One region of the Psychrobacillus sp. NPDC096623 genome, then DNA from elsewhere that is predicted to be linked to it. Evidence: riboswitches for the same ligand, from Rfam matches in the RefSeq annotation. Region 1 holds a riboswitch; the other holds the start of a gene.
What was found. Region 1 has a riboswitch for preQ1 ahead of queF (preQ(1) synthase). Riboswitches for the same ligand answer to the same signal wherever they lie in the genome.
Positions count from the first base shown of each region.

Region 2: another riboswitch for preQ1. It lies ahead of ACIQX2_RS17825 (QueT transporter family protein); the one in region 1 lies ahead of queF (preQ(1) synthase).

Region 1 covers NZ_JBIWER010000002.1:207,396-220,211, reverse strand. Annotated here, with positions in the region: gene queD (6-carboxytetrahydropterin synthase QueD) at 1-274, opposite strand, end outside; gene queC (7-cyano-7-deazaguanine synthase QueC) at 278-937, opposite strand; gene queF (preQ(1) synthase) at 1,168-1,668, opposite strand; PreQ1 riboswitch class I at 1,798-1,844, opposite strand; gene ACIQX2_RS05760 ((deoxy)nucleoside triphosphate pyrophosphohydrolase) at 2,752-3,168, shown strand; gene ACIQX2_RS05755 (DEAD/DEAH box helicase) at 3,184-6,069, shown strand; gene ACIQX2_RS05750 (hypothetical protein) at 6,418-6,948, opposite strand; gene ACIQX2_RS05745 (ParA family protein) at 6,945-7,766, opposite strand; gene ACIQX2_RS05740 (aldo/keto reductase) at 8,228-9,160, shown strand; partial or broken gene ACIQX2_RS05735 (colicin) at 9,455-9,564, opposite strand; gene ACIQX2_RS05730 (IclR family transcriptional regulator) at 9,831-10,568, opposite strand; gene ACIQX2_RS05725 (dimethylarginine dimethylaminohydrolase family protein) at 10,737-11,591, shown strand; gene ACIQX2_RS05720 (dimethylarginine dimethylaminohydrolase family protein) at 11,604-12,371, shown strand; gene ACIQX2_RS05715 (amino acid permease) at 12,552-12,816, shown strand, end outside.
Region 2 covers NZ_JBIWER010000008.1:77,583-90,398, reverse strand. Annotated here, with positions in the region: gene ACIQX2_RS17875 (YbaK/EbsC family protein) at 178-651, shown strand; gene ACIQX2_RS17870 (NUDIX hydrolase) at 676-1,149, shown strand; gene ACIQX2_RS17865 (hypothetical protein) at 1,380-1,811, shown strand; gene ACIQX2_RS17860 (phospholipase D family protein) at 2,047-3,501, opposite strand; gene ACIQX2_RS17855 (helix-turn-helix domain-containing protein) at 3,818-4,330, opposite strand; gene ACIQX2_RS17850 (MFS transporter) at 4,498-5,838, shown strand; gene ACIQX2_RS17845 (ornithine cyclodeaminase family protein) at 5,903-6,886, shown strand; gene ACIQX2_RS17840 (ABC transporter ATP-binding protein) at 7,105-8,067, shown strand; gene ACIQX2_RS17835 (ABC transporter permease) at 8,068-8,712, shown strand; gene ACIQX2_RS17830 (glycine betaine ABC transporter substrate-binding protein) at 8,718-9,611, shown strand; gene ACIQX2_RS17825 (QueT transporter family protein) at 9,654-10,136, opposite strand; PreQ1 riboswitch class I at 10,144-10,188, opposite strand; gene ACIQX2_RS17820 (MBL fold metallo-hydrolase) at 10,304-11,503, shown strand; gene ACIQX2_RS17815 (DUF3006 domain-containing protein) at 11,490-11,732, shown strand; gene ACIQX2_RS17810 (NUDIX hydrolase) at 11,763-12,404, shown strand; gene ACIQX2_RS17805 (3D domain-containing protein) at 12,423-12,816, opposite strand, start outside.

The sequences.
Region 1 (12,816 bases):
AATATATCTCTATCTTTTGTTTCCATATTTCTTTTATATCGCCAAAATCAATCATCAAACCGCGGTCATCCGTGTATCCACTCAATCCTAATACGGCACGATACGTATGGCCGTGCAGATTTTTACATTTCCCCTCATAATTATGTAAATGGTGGGCAGCATCGAAGGTAAATTCCTTGCTCACGAGAACACGCTTTGAATGATACTTTAATTGACTACTTTGAATATCTTCATCTATTTTTTGAAGCTTATCGACTATTCTAAAATCAGTCATGTCTTAGGACCCCTTCTTGAAGCTAAAATACTCATCAAGTCCTCTTTTTCTCAGCTTACACGCTGGGCATTCCCCACAGCCATCAGCTATAACTCCGTTATAACAGGTCAACGTTTTCTCTCGGACAAACTCCAGCGCTCCAAGCTGATCGGCAAGCTCCCATGTTTGCGCTTTGTTCAACCACATGAGTGGTGTATCAAGCACAAAGGTAGTATCCATAGAAAGATTTAACGTTACGTTTAAAGATTTAATAAAAATATCACGGCAATCCGGATAGCCACTAAAATCAGTTTCACACACACCAGTTACGATATGCTTTGCTCCAACCTGACTTGCTAAAACGCCAGCAAAAGATAGAAAGAGCAAATTTCGACCAGGCACAAAAGTCGACGGCAATCCACCATCTTCTCCGTCCTCAACTTTTATGTCATCTCGTGTCAATGCATTCGGTGCAAGCTGATTTAAAAGCGACATATCCAATATGTGATGCTTTACACCCAGCTCCTTAGTTATTTCCTTGGCACATTCTATTTCAAGACTATGTCTTTGACCATAATCGAACGTCACTGCCTCAATCTCTTTAAAACGTTCCTTTGCCCAAAACAGACAGGTCGTGCTATCCTGTCCTCCACTAAATACGATAATTGCTTTTTCATTCTTCAACCAAATAAACTCCCTTATAACGACAAAACAGCACCCTAAGAAGGAGTGCTGTTGTCTTCTTAGTTTTTTAAAGATTGTCTAGCTCCAGCGCCTAGCCCCTCGAGTCGCTTCAGGTTTTCAGTAAAGGCACAAAGACGCCTTTACGTGAAATCCTTCCAGCGCTTTTCGGGGCTTGCATAGGCTCTTTCGCTTTTCTTTAGAGGGTAGCTAAATTAACCTCTTATTAAATTTTAGCGATTATCAATTTTTTCTGGATAAAGATCATGGTTCATCAAACGGAAATCCGCCATTTCTACATATTTAGTGCCTGGTCTTCCATAGTTACACCAAGGATCAATGGAAATACCACCACGTGGAGTAAATTTCCCCCATACCTCAATATATCTTGGGTCTAGTAATTCAATTAAATCGTTCATGATGATGTTCACACAGTCTTCATGGAAATCACCGTGATTTCTAAAGCTGAACAAATACAATTTTAACGACTTACTTTCTACAATTTTTTTATCCGGTATATATGAGATATACATCGTCGCAAAATCTGGCTGATTTGTAATTGGGCATAAACTTGTGAATTCCGGGCAGTTAAACTTAACAAAATAGTCTCGAGTAGAATGTAAGTTATCCACTGACTCCAATACCTCAGGTGCATAATCAAATGAATATTTCGTGCCTTGGTTACCTAACAGCGTTAAATCCTTCAAACCTTCATCATGATTTCTTCCAGACATAATAAAAAAACCTCCTAAAAAAATGTTTCCCAACACTTTCCAAAGAGGCTTCAAAAACCAATCTATGCAAACAAAAGGATAAAAACAAAAAAGCCACGTCCACATTATATGGACATGGCGAATAGTCATGTATCCATAGTTTTTTATAGAGGGTATCAGCTATGAACCTCTCCCGGTCAAGTACGGGTACTAAATCATAATATAGAATATTGACCAAAACGTCAAATAGGCATTCTAGTCAAATGAACATTCAAATCTTTTATTAAGAGATTCAAAACTTTTTTTATAATATCATGCATAAACTCTAACTAGATTGACTATATTGTTAATAGAATACGAGATTAAAGGAGGAGCAGAAATGAAACATTCAATTTACTTACCAGAACAATTACCAGAAACAACAGAAGAATTATTAAAGCTTATATTGCAAACTATTTTAGCCTAGGAGAGATTTAGATTATCAACGAGACTCGGAAACATAGAAAAGTAGATACCTCTACTTATGTGGAGATATCTACTTTTTGTTATATTCATTCCCAGCTTGTCCAATAAGCATCTCCATTACCTTCATGATGTACCTTCAAATATTCTTTCCATGTAATTTCCTTCTCCAAACTGTTTATACTACAATACTACGTTCCGACTGATTTAAAATAAAATCCTCCATCAACCTCCTACACTCTGAGCATCTCCGTAATTCATTTTCCATAAATACTTTCACCTAGATACTGTGTATAATATTTTACTTAGTTCAAATCTGCTCGTACATACAAAATTAAAGCTCTCCTCTTCCTTATCTTATATAGCACAAAGACCATTACCTTCTACTAATACTCCATTAGAAATAACTATCTGATCTGAATCATTTAAGAATTGAGTAGCCGTTTTTGTTATAATGTAATCTGTAATTTTCAAGCACCAAAATTTCTTTCTACTAAATAATGTATCAGGATCGTTAAGATTTTAGCTCAACAGTTTAAAAACATAACAATCTGTAAATTCCAATCATTTGCATTTTCTAGCTGATCATTACTACAAAATCAGCTATGATATAGATATAAACTAAAATTAGGGTGGTACATAATGAAAAAATTAGTCCATGTTGTTGGTGCAATTATTGAAAATGATCAGAATGAAATATTTTGTGCGCTAAGAAGTCCTTTAATGTCACTTCCTAACCTTTGGGAGTTTCCTGGTGGAAAAATTGAACCTGGAGAAACACCTGAACAAACATTACTTCGCGAAATTAAAGAAGAATTTGATTGTACAATTGAGGTTGGGCAAAAGGTTGAAGATACTACATATGAATATGAAAATTTTATCGTTCGACTAGAAACCTATAAAGCAAAACTAATAGAAGGTACACCTATTGCAGCAGAGCATGCCGACATGAGATGGGTAACTCGGGAAAACTTACATACACTCAATTTTGCTGCTGCGGATATTCCTGCAGTTGAAAAATTAACAAAGGAAAAATATAGTTTGGAAAATTTGAAATGAAATGATGTGATTTAAATGGATCAGCTGATTCGCAAAATGAAGAGTTCATTACATAAAGGTTTTATTGATCAAAGTAATCCTGTATCCGGACAGTTTAAGCCTAAGTTGCTATCAAATAAAGCTCATGAAAATGTTTTATCTACACTTCTTCAAGAACTGAAAACATGCGAAACCTTCACTTTTTCTGTAGCCTTTATTACCGAGGGTGGTCTAGCAACTTTAAAAACTATGCTATACGACTTGCAACTAAAAGGAATCAAAGGAAGAATTTTAACATCTACTTTTTTAAATTTTAATCAACCTAAAATGTTTAAAGAACTATTAAAACTAGAAAATGTGGAAGTCCGTCTAACTGGCGTTAAAGGCTTCCACTCAAAAGGATATATATTCGAACATACAGACTATTATTCTTTAATAGTCGGAAGCTCTAACCTAACGGATAGTGCTTTAAAAGCTAACTATGAATGGAATGTGTATTTAACTTCTTTAGAAGACGGAGAAATCATCCATCACTTCAAAAATCAATTTGAAGAGGCTTGGAACGAGGCCATCCCTTTAACCATTGAGTGGATTAATAACTACAATTTAAATTATGAACAGCAGCCCTTCGTTAAACAGACAACCTCGAATATTTTTCAAGTGAACACAGAGTATCTAACAAACCAATTAGCCGATAGTCTAGCTATTCAGCCAAATAAAATGCAAATTGATGCGCTGAAACAGTTAAAAACTCTTCGTGAAACTGGCGCTAATAAGGGCTTAATTATTTCTGCTACTGGTACAGGAAAAACATATTTATCTGCTTTTGATGTACGTAACTTCGCCCCTAAAAAGATGCTTTTCGTTGTCCATAGAGAACAAATTCTAAAAAAGGCTCTTCAAGATTACCGAAAAATATTAGGTGGTCATGAAGATGAATATGGAATTCTTTCAGGTAATTCAAAAGATACAAGTGCAAGATACTTATTTGCCACAGTTCAAACTCTATCTTCTCAACGCCATTTACAACAGTTCGCTAAAGATGAATTCGACTATATTTTAATAGATGAAGTACATCGTGCAGGTGCAGATTCTTACCTCAATATTATTAATTACTTTGAACCTAATTTCTTACTTGGAATGACAGCTACTCCGGAACGCACCGACAGCTTTAACATCTTTGAACTCTTTGATTACAATATTGCTTATGAAATTCGCCTACAGGCTGCTCTTGAAGAAGAAATGCTTTGTCCATTTCATTACTTTGGTGTGACAGATTATGAGAGGAATGGGGAAATAATTGATGATACATCTACTTTACAGCATCTTGTATCACATGAACGTGTCCATCATATTCTCGAAAAAATTAATTACTATGGCTATTCAGGAAAGCGAGTAAGAGGTTTAATCTTCTGTAGTTCTAAACAAGAAACATATGCTCTATCGGCGATTTTAAATACCCAAGGTTTAAAAACAGTCGCACTTACAGGTGATAATTCACAACCTGAAAGAGAAGATGCTATTCGTAAATTAGAGCAATACGAACTCGATTATATTTTAACAGTCGATATTTTTAATGAAGGTATTGATATTCCGTTTTTAAACCAAATCATCATGCTTCGCCAAACACAATCAAGTATAATATTCATTCAGCAATTGGGACGTGGACTACGCAAGCATAATGAAAAAGATTATGTAACTATTATTGATTTCATTGGAAATTATAAAAATAATTATTTAATCCCCATTGCTCTTTCTGGCGACCAATCCATGAACAAGGATAATGTCCGCCGTAGAACCGTAAACACTGATTATATACAAGGAGTTTCAACAATAAATTTTGAAGAAATTGCTAAGAAACGTATTTTTGAGGCGATTAATAACACAAATCTATCTACTTTAAAAACATTGAAAGATTCCTATGTGGAAGTGAAAAATCGTCTTGGAAGAATACCAACTATGTACGATTTCATTGAACAGAATTCACTAGACCCAGAAGTTATCACTAGTTACTCAGAAAATTACTATGCATTTCTGAAGAAAATGAAGGAAGAAATGCCATCACTAACTGAGTATGAAATAGCTATTTTATCAATGCTTTCTAAAGAAGTTTTAAATGGGAAAAGAATTCATGAAGTTCTTTTAGTGGATTCTTTACTCCAAAACAATTCAATTAGTAAAGATGAGTATGTAGTTAAACTAAAAAAGTTTGGCACATATACAGAAGATGAAACTCTTGAGTCAGTCGAAAATATATTTGCATTAAAGTTCCATGTTACTAATGATCAAAAAAAATTCGGTTCTAAGCCCATTATCGAGTTGAATAATAACAGATATCAATTTAATAGTGAAATTCAAACAAGTTTGCGTGACCCATTCTACAGAACATTTATAGAAGATATAGTTACCTGCGCTCATAATAAAAACAAACAATATGACCCGACACGGCCACTAACTCTATACAAAAAATACTCACGGAGAGATGCTTGTCGTTTATTAAATTGGGAAAAGGATGATTCCTCCACTATGTATGGTTATCGCGTAAAGCATGGTACTTGTCCAGTTTTCGTAACCTATCACAAAAAAGACGAGGTGGATTCGAGCGTAGCATATGGCGATGAATTTTTAGCACCAGATTTATTTCGATGGTTTACACGTAGTAAACTAACATTAGATTCTAAGGAGGTTAAAGCAATTTTAGGAGCAAAAGAAACGAATTTAGACATTCACTTATTCACAAAAAAAGATGACGGTGAGGGCTTCGATTTTTATTATATCGGTACAACTTCTGTTGCCGAAAACAGCCCTAAAGAAGAAGTGATGTTTGACAAAAATGGGAAACAGATTCCGGTTGTTACAATGAACATGATTCTTGAACAACCCGTTCAGTACGATATATATCATTATTTAGTGGAGGAATAAAAAAAGATAGGAAGTATCTTCACCTGTAATTATTACTGTGAAGATACTTTTTATCACTAAATATTACTTATTACTTTTTGAAGTTATAGAACAAGTGAGGATTTTTCAAAACTTATCTAATGACCGTTTTGGGAAGATCCGAAAGTTTCTACTTCCTGAAGTGTCAAAAGAATGAGTTTTGGCGTGATTCGAAATATTTCCCGGGAAATCGACAATTTTCATAAAAACTAAAAATGAGTCTGGTGCAGTATCTAACTCATTTTTAGTATGCTTCCCGATATAATTACGGTATCTAACTTTGAATGGTCTCTCCAAGCTTTTGTTAGGGTTATCGTGTTAGTATGAAGATTAAAATCGTTTTTCTTTTCGAGAATTTACAATTTCATTTGCCATATCAAGAAATTTTGAAACATTATTGTTCGAATTACCTTTTTCTTGTAATGATACAAGTTCATTATCAATTTCCGTTAAAGATTTATTTATATAGTGAGATATGTACTTGTTTATTAGATTATTTTTGGTATTTTTTTTAGTTGTTAGATGTATTTTTTGACCTATATAGTTTTGTAGATCACTAACTGTTTGGAAGATTTCTTTGGAGTTAAGAATATCTTGAATTTGCAAAAGCTTGGTATATTTTTCAGGGTAATCATCTTTAATATCTTCTAAAAATGCTATCGGCAAAATTTTAGTTGCTTTAACTTTGCTTTTCCCATTTGGTACTGAGTTATCTAACTCTTGTAACAAATCTAAAATATTTTTCAGATAATTATCTTGTTTAAGTTTCAATACATCGATTACTTCCTTGAACTCTCTATCTCCATAGCTTAGATTTAACTTTAATATATCAAGTAGCAATAATTTTGAGGAAGTATTCAATTTAGACCCACCCTTTTTAAGAACTCATCCCCTACCTGATAGAACTCCTGTGTAAAATTTTCACGTACCCTTGTTGACAAAAACATAGGCTTTCCTTCGCGAATACCATTTACAAATGCTTTAGATTCTCTCACCTCGTTATCGAAGACGTACCATCCTTTTTCATTTGCAAAGGCCATTACTTCTTGTTTAGAAACTCGATTTTCTGGAGGATCATTTTTTTCCACGTTATTAAATATGATCCCTGCAATATTTATTTCATATTCACCAGCATAATCATGATTAAACTCTTCAATACTACTTGCCAATAACGGCAATCCAATTATCGCTAATTTTTCTAGTTTTACAGGAATAATTAATGAGTCACTTGCGAGGTAACTTGCAACAGATAAAATTGAATCAGTAGGGGGACAATCAATTAAAATAAGGTCATAACTATTTTTGTAATCTGTTAAGAATCTTCTCAGTTTATGTTCCTTGGTTGAGGGGTTTTTTAATGTTTTTGATAGCTCTACTCTTGCTGGTACTAAATGAATCAAACCATCGTCAATCCATTCATAATATACCTCATGAATTATTTCATTCGAAACAATGTTACTATTTTCAAATATATCCACAACCGATTGTTTATTGTTCCTTAAAAATTGTCTATATCCGTCATCCCCCATAAAAGTTTGGGTCAAATTTGATTGAGGGTCAAGGTCTATGACAAGCACCTTATAAAACTTTTTATAAGCCGCATAACAAGCCAAATTGTACGTTAGGGTAGTTTTCCCTACGCCACCCTTCATATTTAACATGGAAACAACTTTTGACATTCTTCCTCTCCTGTCTCATCGAAGTACTTATTTTCCCCTTGTATAAACATATGATTTTCCACCCCATTTATGAACCAATATATATCAGTATTCTTCTCATAAAAACCAAGCATATTTGCAAGGCTGTATGATTAATGACCTTATGTAAGAATCAAACATAAAAGATTTAACATTCGTGTTAGTTGGTATCTAACACAGAGTGGAATTTTAGATAATAGAATTAGCTAGTGAGGATGAAGCCCTCTTTGTGGAACAGATAATTATGGAACAACTGCCTTCCTGACCGTTTTACTGTACAAATTTTTCACATTATGAAACATTTATACTGTAACTTTTAATAATTGTTAGTTTATTTTAAAATACAGTTGAAGTGTTCTGTGTTAGTTATGAAATTACCAGTTGAGCAGTAACCCTCAGTACTTGAACATAAAATACACTATTATAGAAGGTAGGAATTATTAATGACTAATAAAGTACAATTAGGTTCTTCAGAAGTCTTTGCAAATCCGATTGGTTTAGGTACTAATGCAGTTGGTGGACATAATTTATACCCAAATTTAGATGAACAAGTAGGGAAACAATTAGTAAAAACTGCGATTGAATCAGGTATTCAATTAATCGATACAGCTTTACTTTATGGTCCATTCCGCTCAGAACAATTAATCGGTGAGGTAATAAAGGAAATGGGCTGCCGTGAGCAAGTTGTACTTGCCACAAAAATCGGACCAAAATTCGTTGACGAAAAAATGTTAATAGACAATTCAGCTGACTTTTTACGTAGTGAGGTAGATGCTGCATTACAACGTCTTCAAACGGACTATATCGACTTAATGTATCTACATTATCCAGATGAAGTAACGCCAAAAGATGAAGCTATTGGAGTTTTAAAGGAATTAAAAGATGCAGGGAAAATCAGAGCCATCGGGGTATCAAATTTCTCACCAGATCAATTAAAAGAAGCAAATAAAGATGGCTATGTGGATGTTTTCCAAGGCCAATATAACTTATTGGAACGTGGTGCAGAACAAGCCTATTTACCATACACACGTGAGCATAATATTTCTTTCATCCCATATTTCCCGCTAGCTTCAGGAATTCTAGCTGGAAAATATAATAAGGAATATGTATTCCACGACCTACGTGCAAACATGCCTCATTTCCAAGGTGAAGCATTTGTAGCCAATCTAGAAAAAGTAGAGCAAGTACGTAAAATCGCGGATGCAAAAGGCGAAGAAGTTGCGCATGTAGTCTTAGCTTGGTATTTAGCACAGGACGGAATTGATTTCATTATTCCTGGTGCAAAACGTGCAGATCAAGTCCAAAGCAACTTAAAAACATTAGATGTACGTTTGACTGCTGAGGAGATTCAAGCTATTAGCTCTATTTTTCAGTGATAGGTACCAGAAAGATGGCAGGCTCTAAAACAACTCAAAATTATCACCAAGTCAATAGCATTTCTAATAGCTTTATTTAGAGTTTTTTCATCCATAACATTACCCCCTGTATGTCTCTATCATGCACTAGCTGCACTAGATAGCTCCTTAAAAAATAAACCTTGAATGGTAAATAGCCATTCAAGGTTCTGCTAATTCTCTTCATCATTCAGCTTAGGATTACATATTTTATTAACTAGTTCAACTAATTCCTCTTTAGATAACTCTTTACTCATTTTTTCCACCTTCCCATAATTACTGCCCTTTCTTTCCAAAATGATAAGCAGGTCTAAAATATTTTGGTGCATTTTTGGTGAAGTAATCATTAAATTATCAAGATTATAAACTTCCCCACCCTTGTCTAAACACAACCCCTCAGCACAATTTCCACTTGAACTAAGGGCTTCATTGGAGTTTAATATCGAAACATCAAACCTATTTTAGAAACTACTATTCAGATTCGGCTCGGAGTTATGTCTAACATAAGGGCGGTTTTTAAACAAATCTACGTCTAGTATTTTCATAGGCATCCCTTGAAATACCTGTTTACTCTATTATTGGAAATCTCCCTTTAAAACCTAATCCCCTAAACAATAAGCAAAGGCAAACAACATTTCCTACTTTAACTGCTTCAATTATTAGGTCTTAGTCTCAAAGCTATATTATTACCTGCCTCTACTACTTTACTGGTTAAGAATGCGAGACGTTCTTCCGTTAGATTGAAACTGACGACACCAACGCTGACTGCACCAATGACTTGGCCCAAACTGTCTTTGATGGATACCGCGATAGAAGATGTACCTTCTGTTCGTTCAGAATGGCTAGTTGCATAGCCTTGTTTTGTAATTTGTTCGAGTGTTTGTAGAAACTCTGGCATTTTGTCGGGCGGTAATAGCTGCGACAAAATACTTTCGGATTGAGGTCTAGGCATAGCAGCAAGCATCGCCTTATTGGCTGCACCAATATGCATGGGAATACGCAACCCAAGTTGATCGTAAATTCGGATTGGGTTATTTTCGCTATCAATTCTTTCTACAATCATCGCTTCTGTACCAATTGGCTTGCTTAAATAGACACTCTCCTCTACCTCTCTTGATAAGCGTTCCAGCTCGGGTCTGATTTTGCTGACATAGTCTATTGTATCGTACACTTTTAAACCATACTCTAACCAAACTACACCGAGGCGGTACAACTTTGATTGTTCATCTTGCTCGACCATGCTGTGTTTAATCATAGCTTGTAATAATCTATGCATCGTGCTAAGTGGGAGCTCGCATTGTTTAGAAAGCTCGGATATACTAATTCCTTTTTCATTGGTATTATTCGCCAAAACTTTAGCAACAGTCATCGCACGGGTAATAGATTGCATGTATGTTCCACCTTTTTTAAATTAATCTAAAATATTGTCATTTGAGTATTCAAAATATATTGACATTATATCACGAAACACCTATATTTTAAATATAATATTTCCGTTATACGGAAAGTTTTTCCGATATGCGGAAAAAGGGGGATAAAAGTGGCTTATAACTCATCCATGTATAAAAATTTAGAGCGAGTAATTGTAAAGCATCCGAACCATGCTTTTATTAGTCAAGAACATTTATCGGATCAATGGAAAATATTCAATTATCTAGAAGAACCAAATTTTGATGAAGCGGTGCGTGAATATAAAAATTTCATTGAAATTTTAGAGAAGCATGTACCGCAAATCGACTATCTTCCAGCATCGGACGAAGTAGGTTTAGATTCTATCTATGCGCATGACCCGGTGAAATTTACACCAGCTGGTGCAATTGTTTTAAAATCAGGGAAGAAATTAAGACAGCCAGAAGCTGCTGCTTATAAAGAGTATCTCAAAGAAAAAGAGATTCCTATCATTGGAGAATTAACTGGAGAAGCAGTATCAGATGGCGGAGATATCATCTGGTTAGATGATAAAACAATCGTTGTCGGCCGAGGATACCGTACAAACGACGAAGCAATTCGCCAACTCAAAGAAATAACAGCTCCGTTTGTAGATGAGTTCATCGTAGTACAGCTTCCGCACGATCAAGGAGAAGCTGAATGCTTACATTTGATGTCTTTTATAAGCATGGTGGATAAAGACTTAGCGGTGGTGCATTCACCATTGATGCCCGTATTCTTCCGTCAGTTACTGATAAAGCGTGGTATTCAATTAGTAGAGGTACTAAAAGCAGAATACGATAATCTTGGATGTAATGTATTAGCGCTTGCACCGCGTGTTTGTGTAATAGTCGAGGGAAATGAATTGACAAAACAACAATTGCTCGATGCAGGAGCAACAGTTTATGAATACAAAGGACGAGAAATCAGTGTATTAGGTACTGGTGGTCCAACATGTCTAACAAGTCCAGTCATTAGAATTTAAGGGGGAAATAAATTGAGTAAATTTAAAAAAGTAATCGCAAAAATACCAGGTAAAAGCTATATAGAAGGATTAACAACTTCAGCTCTTGGAAAACCGGATTATGAAAAACTATTAGTTCAGCATAAAGCATATGTGGAAGCATTAAAAAAATGCGGAGTTGAAGTAACGCTACTATCTGCAAGTGAAGAGTTTCCGGATTCGACGTTTGTAGAGGATGCTGCCGTGCTAACATCAGAATTTGCCGTAATTACAAATCCCGGCGCGGAATCTCGAAATGGTGAAACTGTCGAAATTGAAAGCGTTTTAAAAGATTTTTATAAAAAATTTCATTACATTAAATCACCTGGAACACTTGATGGGGGGGATATTTTACAAGCAGATAATAGGTTTTATATCGGAATTTCTGATCGCACAAATGAAGAGGGAGCACGTCAGTTAAAAGAAATTCTAGAAAGTGAAGGATTTGAAGCAACAATCATCCCGTTACAAAAGTTCTTTCATTTGAAAACAGGTATCGCTTATTTAGGAAACAATAAAATGGTAGTTGCAGGTGAATTCGTTGATCACCCTGCATTTGATTCTTACGAAAAAATTGTTATATCTGATGAGGATGAATACTCAGCAAACTGTATTCGCGTAAATGATTATGTAATTATTCCTGAAGGATATAGCGAAACAAAACGCAAAATTAAAGAAGCAGGCTATGAAACTATTGAGTTGGATATGTCAGAGGTTCGCAAACAAGACGGCGGTCTAAGTTGCCTATCATTGAGATTTTAACTAAAAAATTCAAGATTAGTATTTTTCAGAGTCATTATGGATGCCTGGCACCCATAATGATCTCGCAATAATAGAAAAACAGTGAAGTAGCGTTGGTTTAGTTAAATAGATTGTATGGGGGAGGGAATATTTTTGTCTAATATTGGGGATTCAACACAACAACATCTATTAAATCGCTCGATGAAAAGCCGGCACTTATTCATGCTATCACTTGGTGGAGTAATTGGGACTGGATTATTTTTAAACGCAGGTTATACGATTAATCAGGCTGGTCCTGGAGGAGCTATTCTTGGTTACTTATTCGGTGGTTTGATCTTGTATATGGTAATGGTATGTCTTGGAGAACTTGCTGTTTATATGCCGGTAACCGGTTCTTTTCAGACTTATGCAACCCGTTTTATTAGTCCATCTGCAGGATTTTCACTTGGATGGATGTATTTTGTAG
Region 2 (12,816 bases), on a different contig from region 1:
GCTAAACAGCCAACTGTATGACTATAAAGCAAGTAATAGAGGAAGATGCTATTACTTGTTTTTTAATGGCTGAAAAGTAGTATTAAGAAATTTTAGGCTAGGCAAGTTTCCATATAAACAAGTAGAATAGATGTATTAATCTGAAAAATACATGGAAAGAGTGAAGAGGGATTGGTAATGGCAATTGAACTAGTAAGAGAATATTTTAAAGGATTTGGAATGGAGAATAAAATACAAGAATATGAGGCGTCGAGTGCCACTGTAGAATTAGCGGCTATAGCACTGAATGTCGAACCTGCTAGGATAGCTAAAACACTTTCTTTCAAGTTTGATGAAGGTTGTATATTAATAGTTGCTGCTGGTGATACAAAAATTGATAATGCAAAATTTAAGAGCATATTCAAAGTGAAAGCAAAAATGTTGTCTCCAGACGAAGTATTAGAACAGGTGGGACATGCTGTTGGAGGAGTTTGTCCATTTGGAATTCCAGCACATATCAATGTTTATCTAGACGAGTCGTTAAAACGTTTTGAAACAATTTTTCCGGCTTGTGGGAGTAGTAATAGTGCAATTGAACTTACATGTGAAGAACTTTTTTCTGTTGCAAAAGCGGTTGAGTGGGTGGATGTCTGCAAAGGTTGGACGAATTAATATTGCACAATAGGGGTGTACAAAATGGATATATCTTTTAAAACGACTGAAGGTAGATTTAATTATCGAGTAGCTGGATTGTTGGTTCACGACGAGAAGTTGCTGATCATGCAAGATAAAGGTCAACCATATTATTATGTGCCTGGCGGTCGGATCAGGATGAACGAAAAAAGCGAAGATGCCGTAAAGCGTGAAATAAAAGAGGAGCTGGGAATAGAAGTGAACGTAAACCGGATGCTCTGGGTAAATGAAAACTTTTTTAAAGAGGAATCTTTTCATGAACAATTTCATGAAGTTTGCTTCTTTTATTTGTTAGAGCTAAAAGATGAGGAAGTCCTTAAAAAAGGCAGTAAATTTGTAGTTGACGAAAATGGGAAGACACATACCTATTATTGGAAATCGTTGGACGAAATTAATAATATAAATCTATATCCACAGTTTTTGAAGGAGAAAATGTCCGAGATACCTCCGCATATAAAGCATATTGTAGAGACTTGAAATGCTCAGAGCTTTTCTTGTTTTTTTCTTCCATCTCTGCTGAGAAATTTGGAAAGTCAAACAACTCGTTGGTACAATTTCTAATACATATATTAGTACTTCAAAAATTCCTGGTATCAGATCATTTGCTTTTAATTAAAAAAAATGGAAGTAAGTGTTCAGAATTTTGTGACTTTTTTAATATTAAACCGTATTACTAATACAAGTACCTTTCGTTAAGGAGGAATAATATGAGTATTATATTTATGGTAATTTTTACAGGTATTGCTGTAACAGTCGTATTTAAAGTTGCCCATCTCATATACTTATTATTCAAGCTGGGCTTCAACTCCGAAGTTATTAAATTCCTATTCGTCCTTACGGTCATGGCAGCCTTTGGCACGTTCGTATTAATCGGTTCAGATTTTAGTATAGCTGGTTTCGTTATAGCGTCACTCATTGGTGGTGTGTTGCTACCTTACTTGTTTGAAATCACAAAGTTGAAACCAAAATCTCATTACGGGACAGAGAAACCAAAGAGTGTATCTGAAAGCGATTTCGCATGGAGCTACTTTGGTGGTGGCGATGGGGATTGTGGAAACGTAGGTTATAATAGTGGTAGCGCAAGTTTTAGCAGTGATAATGGTGGTGATTGTAGTGGTGGCGGGGGAGGTGGCGACTAACCGTAGTACAACGAAAAAAAGAATCCATACGAGTGGTCGTATTTATGGATTCTTTTTTATATTTTATTTGGGTTCAAGGAAAAATGTATAGGATGTTTACCTAAATATAAATTAATTATAAACAAATATGTTCTGAATAAGCGGAAAGAAACTACCTATTATTAAACAATAAAAACGCTGAATATACTCAGCGTTTTTATTATGTTTTGATATTAGACTAAATATGTGAACACAATTAATAAGTAGTTATTTTCGTAAACTTTTGCAAAGTATAAATCCAGCGCTGCCACCAAGTAAAACTATCTTGGAACTCTTCCAATTCTACTGTGTACAAAGCATCTTCATTGTTCCAAAGTCGTTCAAAATAACTCTCCATTTCCGTTACTAACTGGCTATCATTCGGTGCGATCACCTTTAAATTGCTTTCTAGGTTATAATTGTCTAGTGTTCTTTCCGTGTAATTAGCAGAACCATTTGAAATAATCGTATGCTCATCCGATTGAATCCAAATTGATTTCGTATGGTATTGACCGATAACGGTATTGTACCAACGTATGTTTAATTTACCTTTTGTATCCTCAACCATTTCCTGCACTACTGGACGATTTGGGAGACCTGATTTTTCTTGTCCGAAAGAATTTTCGTTAGGATCGAGAATCATATTAACTTCTACACCTCTATTTGCTGCATCTATGAGAGCATTGACGATATCTCGTTTAGATACAAAAAACATACCAAGCCAAATTTTGTCTCCTTCTTTTGTTGCTGCTAAGTCTGCAAGGAGCGCATCTAAGATTTTCTTCTCTGTCATATACTGAACTTGATATTGTCCATCTGATTCTTTCTTATCAACACGGGGCAGCTTAGGACCTCCAGAAAATAATGATACAGCTTCCTCGGATTCTAAAATATCATTTAATACTGGACCACTTACCTTCAAGGCAATATTGCCATGAAATCCACTAGCATCATGAGGATTAGAGGAAGTCACTATTGCTTCTTTTTCGGTTACTACTGCCTTCCGATGATTTGCTTTGATATTGAGTAATTTCAAATAGGAAGCGACCGTCATTTTAGGAGCCTCACTAGCCATCGCATTTGGAATCCAACCATTTCCACCAAAGTCAAACCACTGGAAAAAAATACGATAAATACCTGAGTAGATTGGTGTAGAATCGCGTAAAGAATCTAAATCTGTATAGACAATTTCGACGCCAGCATCTCTCATTTTCTTAAACCATTCATTCTCATAAGATCCATAGCCTTTGTTCAATGGATCGGTGATAAATACAACGGGCATATCCGGATGCTCTATCTTTTTTTGAGCTAATTTAGCTGAAAGCGTATCAGCAATTTTAGGGAAATCTTCTTTTTCATCGTAAAATCCATCAACTAAGAAGAAGTCGACTACAACAAAATCTTCTGCCTCTTCAATCATTTGATAAACTTCATCAAAGATGTGGTTTTCATGCACCATTCCAGTTCCTTCACGATCCTGGGCATAAGTTAAATCCGTAATCATCTCGACCGAATCTGTTTTATGTATGTCTCCTTTAAAGGAGACGCCTTCAGGTAAAGGCTTGTATGTATGCCAAAGTATAACAGCTATATAAATAAGTCCAAAAATCCCTAGAGAACCCATCACGATTCTTTTACGTTTACTCCATGGCTTACTATGCTTCTTAGCCATATTTCTTCCCCCTAAAATTCTCTTTTTTAAGTACTTTTCCCTTAAATTATTAAATACAAACCATTTGTAATAATCATCTGGATGATTAGTCACTCATCAATATGGAGAAAAGGGTTCTCTAAAGCCCTGGTTATATAAATAAATTCAAGATTATGAAAGTATTCGCTTAAACTATAGAGGCTAATTATTAAGTTTTTGGTGCAATAATCTGAAGCTAATGGAAAATTTAAAGGATATATAATTTATCGGTTTAAAGAATATATCTCATACGAAATTTTAAAAAGAGCCCATTCCTTTGGGCTCTTTTTTATGTTCATCATTTAGAAGAAACGACGATGAAACGAATCGGTTTATCTGAGTAGTTATACCAATAATGCGATTTGCTCGCATCGAACATAATAGATTGCTGCTCATGTAATTCCTGTTTTACCTCATCCACAACAACTGTCAAGGTCCCCTCAAGGACGAATAAAAATTCGTGACCACCGTGTGCGAAGGCATTACCTTCGTTTTCACCAGGCTGTAAGGTTACAAGGATAGGTGCATATGAAGCTTCTTTCATCCCGCACGATAAATCCTTGTAATAGTATTGCTGTCTAATTTCTTCTAGTTCATCAGCCTTTGTGTTTTCAGGGAAAAATACCGTTGGATTCACTTTTAATGCATCTGCAATCTTTTTTAAGGATTCTAGTGTAACGCTCGATTTTTCACGTTCAACCTGAGATAAGAAGCTGATAGAGACATCAGTCTGTTCTGCAAGCTCCTTTAACGTTAGCTTACGTTCCTTTCGTAATTCTTTTAAGATCTTGCCTATTGAATGAGAAGACATATATCATTCTCCTTAACTTTAATGTATATATCCATCATACCTTACTCTTTTCAAATCCTTCCAATTTTTATTTACAAAACAACGTTGACAGAAAATTTTAAACTCTTTAGAATAAAAGACGGGAGAATTAAAGTGTCACTTCAATTTTAAGATAGGGGAGATGTAAGATGGATTCAAAGGGAATGAGAAAAGTATGGATTGCTAGTTTGGTAGGAAGTTCGATAGAATGGTTTGATTATTTCTTATATGGGACAGTTGCTGCGCTTGTTTTTAATCAAGTATTTTTTGTTACAGAAGACCCATCGGTAGGGTTGATACTAGCGTATGCATCCTTTGCTTTATCATTCTTCATACGTCCATTTGGGGGAATTATCTTCAGTCATATTGGAGATAGAATTGGACGTAAAAAAACATTGGTTGTTACTTTATCGCTGATGGGGGTTGCTACATTTGGAATGGGATTACTTCCAACCTATCAGGCGATCGGTATTTGGGCACCTATTCTGTTAATCACTTTACGCTTAGTTCAAGGACTAGGTATTGGAGGGGAATGGGGAGGAGCATTATTATTGGCAGTGGAGTACGCACCGAAAGAAAAAAGAGGATTATATGGATCTATACCTCAAATGGGTGTCACGATCGGAATGGTATTGGGAACAGTTGCGTTGTCTATCATGACTTTACTTCCAGAAGGATCGTTCATGACCTGGGGCTGGCGCGTACCATTTATATTAAGTGCCCTACTTGTAATTTTCGGTTTGTGGATTCGTAAAGGAATTGATGAAACACCTTCATTTAAGAAAGTGCAAGAGACTGGAGATATTCCTAAATTACCAATAGTAGATACATTAAAGTATCACTGGCGTGAAGTATTAATAGCAATTGGAGCAAAGGTTGTAGAGACGGCACCGTTTTATATTTTTGGGACATTTGTCGTTTCCTACGCAACTACAGAATTAGGTTTTTCTCGTACAACCACATTGAATACTGTAATGGTAGCGACAATTATTACAACTATCCTGATTCCTATTATGGGAAGCTTATCGGATAGAATTGGACGGAAAAAAGTGTATGTTGCTGGAACAGTGGGGATGCTTTTATTTGCTTTCCCATACTTCTGGATGCTTCAACAGCAATCGGTCGTTCTGTTGGTTGTCGCAACAGTAATTGGGTTAGGAATTATTTGGGCTCCTATTACAGCGGTACTTGGTACTATGTTCTCTGAAATCTTTAATGCGAAGGTTCGCTATACAGGAGTTACACTAGGCTACCAAATTGGAGCAGCTTTAGCAGGAGGTACAGCACCATTAGTTGCTGCAAGCTTAATGTTAAAGTTTAACGGATCTTATGTACCAGTAGCTATTTATATTATTTTCACAGCAGTTATTTCTTTAGTGGCTATTTGGGCTGTGAAGGATCGTAGTCAGGAAAATCTAGATGAAGAAAACCAAACAGTAGAAATGGCTAACAAAAAGGTCCAAACTAATAAAGGATTAAGCGAAGTCTAAATAACCAAACTCGTCTTTGATCAAAAATTAAAGACGAGTTTTTTCATCATAGGAGGAATACATCATGTTAGTAGTGAATGAAAACCAAATTATGCATACATATAAGATGAAGGATGCAATACAAGATGTAGAAGAGTTATTAAAGGCGAAGGTAGCGGAGAAAATTGCAAACCCACATCGGACCGTGATCGAATTCCCACAACATGAAGCATCGGCTCTATATATGCCAAGCGCTGATCTAGTAGAGGAAGTCACGGCAGTTAAAGTAGTAACGATCTACCCGAACAATCCGTCTAAAGGCAAACCGACGACACAAGGGGTCGTATTATTGTCGGATGCACAAAACGGGGAGCATGTGGCAATGTTGAATGCGTCCTATTTAACTCGATTACGTACAGGTGCGTTAAGCGGAATAGCGACTGATTATTTAGCTCGAAAAAATGCAAAGGTACTGACGGTTATTGGAACAGGTGCAATGGCATTCGAACAAGTTTTAGGTGTCCTCGCTGTTCGAGATATAGAGCGAATAATATTGTTTAATCGTAATGCTGAAAAAGCACAGAAATTTGGAGAAAAGTTAACAGACTTTGGTGTTCAAATTCCATTTGAAGTAGTGGGTGATGTATCGATTGCAGTCCATCAGTCAGATATCATTTGTTGTGCGACTCGTTCCAACGAGCCCGTATTTAATGGAGTTGATCTTAAGCCTGGTACACATATCAACGGCGTAGGTTCCTATTTACCACATATGCAGGAGATGGACGTGACAACGATCAAACGTGCTTCTAAAATAGTTGTAGATGACTTAGCTGGAGTGAAGGATGAAGCGGGTGAACTAATGCACGCGGAAAAAATTGGCGTGTGGTCATTTGATGAAGTTCACGGGGAACTAGGACAGCTAGTTGTGGATCAAGTAAGTGGTAGAGAAAACGGGGATGAAATTACACTCTTTAAATCCGTCGGAGCAGCTTATTTTGATTTGGCTGTAGCTAAAGGGACCTACGTTAAAGCGAAAGAACATAACATTGGTACGCATATAGAAGTATAAAATAATTTTAGAGAGCCGCTTCCTTAATGGAGGCAGTTTTTGTATTCAGCTTATCCCTTTAGCGAGTAAAGTAGCGTCTAGAGCGAGTATCGAAAACAATCAGATGAAAAACTCTAAAATATTTTTCATAAAATAGAGGAATCAATGGCATTATCTTAAACTATTTAGGGTAAACATGGGAGGAGGTAAATATAGTAGAAGAAAGGGGGGCAAGTGAGTTGATTCGTTTCGAAAATATTAAGAAAGTTTTTCCAGATGGAACAGAAGCTTTGCGGGATGTCTCTCTAACGATTCAAAAGGAACAATTAGTGGTCATCATTGGACCTAGCGGATGCGGGAAAACTACTCTTTTAAAACTGATTAATCGATTAGAAATTCCTACGTCTGGTGAAGTTTTCGTAGGAGAGAAACCTATATCCACTATAGACCCTGTAGAGCTCAGAAAAACGATTGGATACGTTATTCAACGAATTGGTTTGTTTCCGCATATGACAATAGAAAAAAATGCTGCGCTTGTACCGAATTTGAAGGGTTGGACAAAGGATAAGACAACTGAGCGCATTCACGAATTAATGATAATGGTTGGCCTTCAACCCGATCAGTTTCTGCCTAAATATCCACTTGAACTAAGTGGTGGTCAGCAGCAACGAGTAGGGGTGGTGCGGGCGCTTGCTGCGAACCCGGATATTATTTTAATGGATGAACCATTTAGTGCTTTAGATCCGATAAGTCGTGAACAATTGCAAGATGAGATAAAGTATTTACAGGAAAAGATTAAGAAAACAATCGTTTTTGTTACGCATGATATTGATGAAGCATTAAAAATTGCCGATATGATTGTCCTCATGAAAGATGGCATGATTGAGCAAGTTGGAACACCTACTGAGTTGATAGAAAATCCTATTAATAACTTCGTGAAAAACTTTATCGGAATTGAAAGAATTAATCGGAAAAAATCAATTGGAAAAAGAGAGTTACAGGATTTTGCTAGCTTTTTCGACAGCGAATGGGATTCACATTATCTTGAGGTAGACGCCTCTATGTTTGTAGAAGAGGCTATTTCGTTACTGGAAAACGAAAGTACAAAGGGACTACTAGTAAAGCGCAGCAACGAGGTGCTAGGTTTTGTCAATCAATCCATCCTTCTTCGAGCAATGCTAGCCAAGGAAGAGGTGGTATAGGTGAGTAGCTTTATAGAGACTATTCAAAGTCGTTCCGATTTAATACAGGAGGCATTTATTCAGCATATTTACTTATCTTTTATTGCGTTGGCAATCGGGATTGCAATTGCATTACCTCTAGGGATTTTAGTTGCAAGGTATCGTAAAGTAGCTGAGCCCGTTATAGGAATCACTGCAATATTTCAAACTATACCTAGCCTGGCGTTATTTGGATTTCTAGTACCGTTAATTGGAATTGGAACAAAAACTGCTTTAATTGCTTTAATCATATACGCACTTTTACCCATTTTACGTAATACATATACCGGTATTTCAAACATTGATGAATCTATGATTGAGGCTGGAAGAGGGATGGGGATGACTAAAAGTCAGCTGCTTTGGCAGATTGAATTTCCGCTTGCGTTACCATTTATAATGGCAGGAATTCGAACAGCTACAGTTCTGACTGTAGGTATTGCTACACTGGCAACATTTGTAGGAGCAGGTGGGTTAGGGGACGTAATTTACCGTGGATTGCAATCCTATAATAATTCACTCGTTTTAGCAGGTGCTTTACCTGTTGCGTTATTAGCAATTATGTTTGATTTTCTATTGAAATGGATTGAAAAAAGAGCTACACCAAAAGGAATGAGTATGAGAGGATGAAGCGTATGAAAAAGTTAATGGGAATGGCGGGGCTTTCAGCAGTAATGCTTTTAAGTGCCTGCTCGAACTCTGAGGAAACGTTAGTAATTAGCGGAAAACCGTGGACAGAGCAATTTATACTCCCGCAGATTATAGGACAATATATAGAAGAGAAAACAGATATTGATGTGGAATATAAAGAAGGTCTAGGAGAAGTAGCGATTATGACTCCTGCTCTAGAAAAAGGCGATATTGATCTGTACGTAGAGTATACGGGCACAGGCTTAAAGGATGTTTTGAAAGTTGAATCTGAGGTTGGAGAAAGCTCAGATAGTGTGCTCGAAAAAGTAAGAAAAGGCTATGAGGAGAAGTTTAAGGCTACGTGGTTAAGTCCTCTTGGATTTGAAAATACGTATACATTAGCTTATACAAAAGATAATAAGTACAATGCAGAAACTTACTCTGATTTGGTGGAGGCTTCTAAAACTGGTGATATGGTTTTTGGAGCACCTCATGCATTTTATGAAAGAAAAGGTGATGGCTTTGACGATTTAATAAATACATATCCATTTGTATTTTCAGAAACGCAAAGTTTAGATCCAAATGTGATGTATGAAGCATTGAAAAATGGAGATGTCGATGTCATACCTGCATTTACGACAGATGGACGCATTGAACGTTTTGATTTACAAACTACAACCGATGATTTAGGATTTTTCCCTAAATATGATGCCGCACCTGTCGTTCGTATGGATGCCCTTGAAAAGTTTCCTGAGCTGGAAGATGCGTTAAATGAGTTGGCGGGGAAAATATCGGAAGAGGATATGCTGAAAATGAATGCGAGAGTTGATATTGATGGCGATAAGCCGGAGGATGTAGCTCATGACTTTTTAGTAGAGAAAGGTTTAATTGAGAAATAAAAAAACACCCGGTTCTAGCAATCTAGAATCGGGTGAAATTATTTAGATTAACGTTTTGAAGTTTAGTCGTTTATTTAAAGCATAAATAATCGGGATTCCGACAGCTAATACACCGAATTCTCCAGCTGCAACTGTTAACCATGTATAGAAGAAAGGTACTCCAAAAGCAAGCATTAACTCGAATGCGATGATAAACATAGTTAATGTAAAAAGAAGTGTATTGATAGCCATGCGGGCAATGTCACCTTTTACATACTTAGTTGCCAAAATCGTTAGCGATAATGTAATGATAGAATGCGCTACTCCAAATGTTAGGTCGAATGCTGCCATTGGAGAGAACATATTTGTGATGAATACCCCTAATACAATTCCAAAAAAGTATTTTTTATTAAATACGATTAAATGATTAAACATCTCTGCAATACGAAATTGCACTGCACCAAATGCAAAAGGAGCCACTAGTAGAGATACCGCAACATAAAGAGCGGCAATAACACCAGTTACTGCAATAGTCTTTGTTTTCATTATTCATTTCTCCTTAGTTTTTTTCCGTGGGAGGTTCTCGAACCACGTTAGTTTTCACAAAGAGTTATTTTATGCGAATTGTTATCAACTGTCAAGGGGAATTGTCATATATAAGCCCTGTTTTCCTATGCTAGAATGATACAGAGTAACGAAAAGGAAGGTTTTAAATGAGAAAGATAGTAATGCTAGTTTGTATATGTATAGCTGTAATGATGAGTGGCTGTACTTTAGTTCAACAACCAGATAAAAAAATAGAAACGTCTCAAATACCCGTCGAGTCGGGCAAAGAAATGAATGTCCATTTTATAAATGTAGGACAAGGAGATTCTATCTTAGTACAATCACCAAGTGGAAGAAATCTACTAGTTGATGGAGGTACGAAAGACGCGGGAAAAGATGTAGTAGCTTATTTAAGAACAAAAGGTATTGAGAAACTCGATTATGTAGTGGCTACTCATCCGGATGCAGACCATATCGGAGGGCTTATTTCCGTATTGAACTCTATATCTATTAAAAACTTTGTAGATTCCGGAAAAGTACATACCTCTCAAACCTATGAGAAGATGCTGCAGCTTATTTTAGACAAAAATATCCCGTTCATTGTACCAAGTATTGGAGATACAATTCCTCTGGATGATGATGTAGATATCACTGTTTTACATGTCGGAGACGAATCTAACGATAATAATGAAGCATCCATCGTATTAAAAATTTCGTACGGAGAGGTTTCTTTTCTATTGATGGGCGATGCAGATACTAAAGTGGAAAAGCGTCTACTAAAGGAGGCTAATGTGGAAGCAACCGTTTTAAAAGCAGGGCATCACGGTTCAGATACGAGTAGCTCGGAGGATTTTATTCAGAAAGTAAAACCAAAAATCACCATTTTAAGCTATGGAAAGGATAACTCGTACGGTCACCCACATTCAGAGGTTAAGTCAAGGATAGAACATATAAGTTCCCAAATGTATGGGACTGCTGAAGTTGGCAACATAGTAGTGGAAACAGATGGAGTAGATTACAGCGTAATAACAAGCGGAAGCGTGGAACCAACTGAAATCGCTGATAGAGTCTTAGGGATTTCTATTTCTAGGAAGGATCTTCGAGGTGAGCTAGTCGGAATTACCAACTCTGGTGACACTGCTGTTAGTTTAAAGGATTGGAAGTTAGTTTCCGTGGTTGGCAATCAAACATTCAAATTTCCAAACATTAGCCTGCAGCCTGGTAAGACAATATACGTATCAAGTGGTCCCGAAGCAAAAGAAGGCTCTGGCTATTTGAAATGGACTACAGGGCAAATGTGGAGAAATGATGGGGATGCAGCCATCTTATTGAATAACGAAGGAGAGATTGTGAGTGAATTCGAATAAATACACACTTGACCGCTTTGAAGGCGATTTTGCAGTCTTTTTGAAATATCCAAATGAAATTGAGAGCATCCAAATCCATTGTTCTAATTTAAATGCTAAGCTAAAACAAGGAGATATAGTGAATATTTCAGCAATAGAAGATAAATATGAAATCGAACTTCTTAAAGAAGAAACTATAGGGCAGCAGGAAAAGGTTCGCCAATTACTTGACCGATTGAAAAAACAATAAAACATAATAAATTCAAGAAGAGGTGTCAATATGGAACAGGAGTTACTAAAAGTATTTGACGAGCAGCATAAGCAAATAGGTGTGGAAACTCGTGAGGAAATTCATAAACTCGGTTTATGGCATGAGACATTTCAATGCTGGTTTATAGGTGAAAATAAGGGAAAAGAATATGTTTATTTGCAATTACGAAGTGATTTGAAAAAGGATTATCCTGGGCTATTGGACATTACTGCAGCAGGGCATTTACTGGAGACTGAAACAGTTTTCGATGGGATAAGAGAGGTGAAAGAGGAGCTTGGGATTGACGTGCTCTATGAGGAACTCTATTCACTTGGAGTTATGAAGTATTCCGTAACGACGGGTGATTTAGTAGATAATGAATTAGCGCATGTATTTTTATATGACTGTGCATTGGAATGGGAGCAATTTACGCTGCAGAAAGAGGAAGTTTCGGGAATAGTTCGAGTCGAGATTTCTCAATTTGTGAGTTTATGGCAAGGTGAACTAGAAGAAATAGAGGTTATCGGTTTCAAGGTAGAGGCAAATGGAGCTAGAAGTCCGATTCATCAAAAAGTGAAGAAAGCGATATTTGTGCCACATGAACAATCTTACTACGAGGAAATATGCAAAAAACTTATTTGTTTTACATCAAAAAACCAACTTTCTTGTTAAGAAAGTTGGTTATATAATTTAATCTAAGATTTTGATTTTCACACTTTTACGACCCCATTTATAGGCTTCGCTTTTCGTTGGGAAAAATACATCAATTTTATTTCCCTTGATCGCACTACCAGTATCCCCTGCTACTGCATATCCATAACCTTCGACATAAACTTTTGTGCCAAGTGGAATTACTTTTGGATCTACGGCGATGACTTTTACATCGGGATTACGTTTGAGATTAATGCCTGTACTAGTGACACCAGAGCATCCATTACAGCTTGCTGTGAATGCACTTGCATTCACTATAATTTCCTTCACTACATTATCTTCAGTCGATCTAGAGGGTGTTTTCTTTTTTGCAGCTGTTGACGCCTTTGATGATACTTTTAACTTTTGCTTTGGTTTAATGTTATTTGTTTTT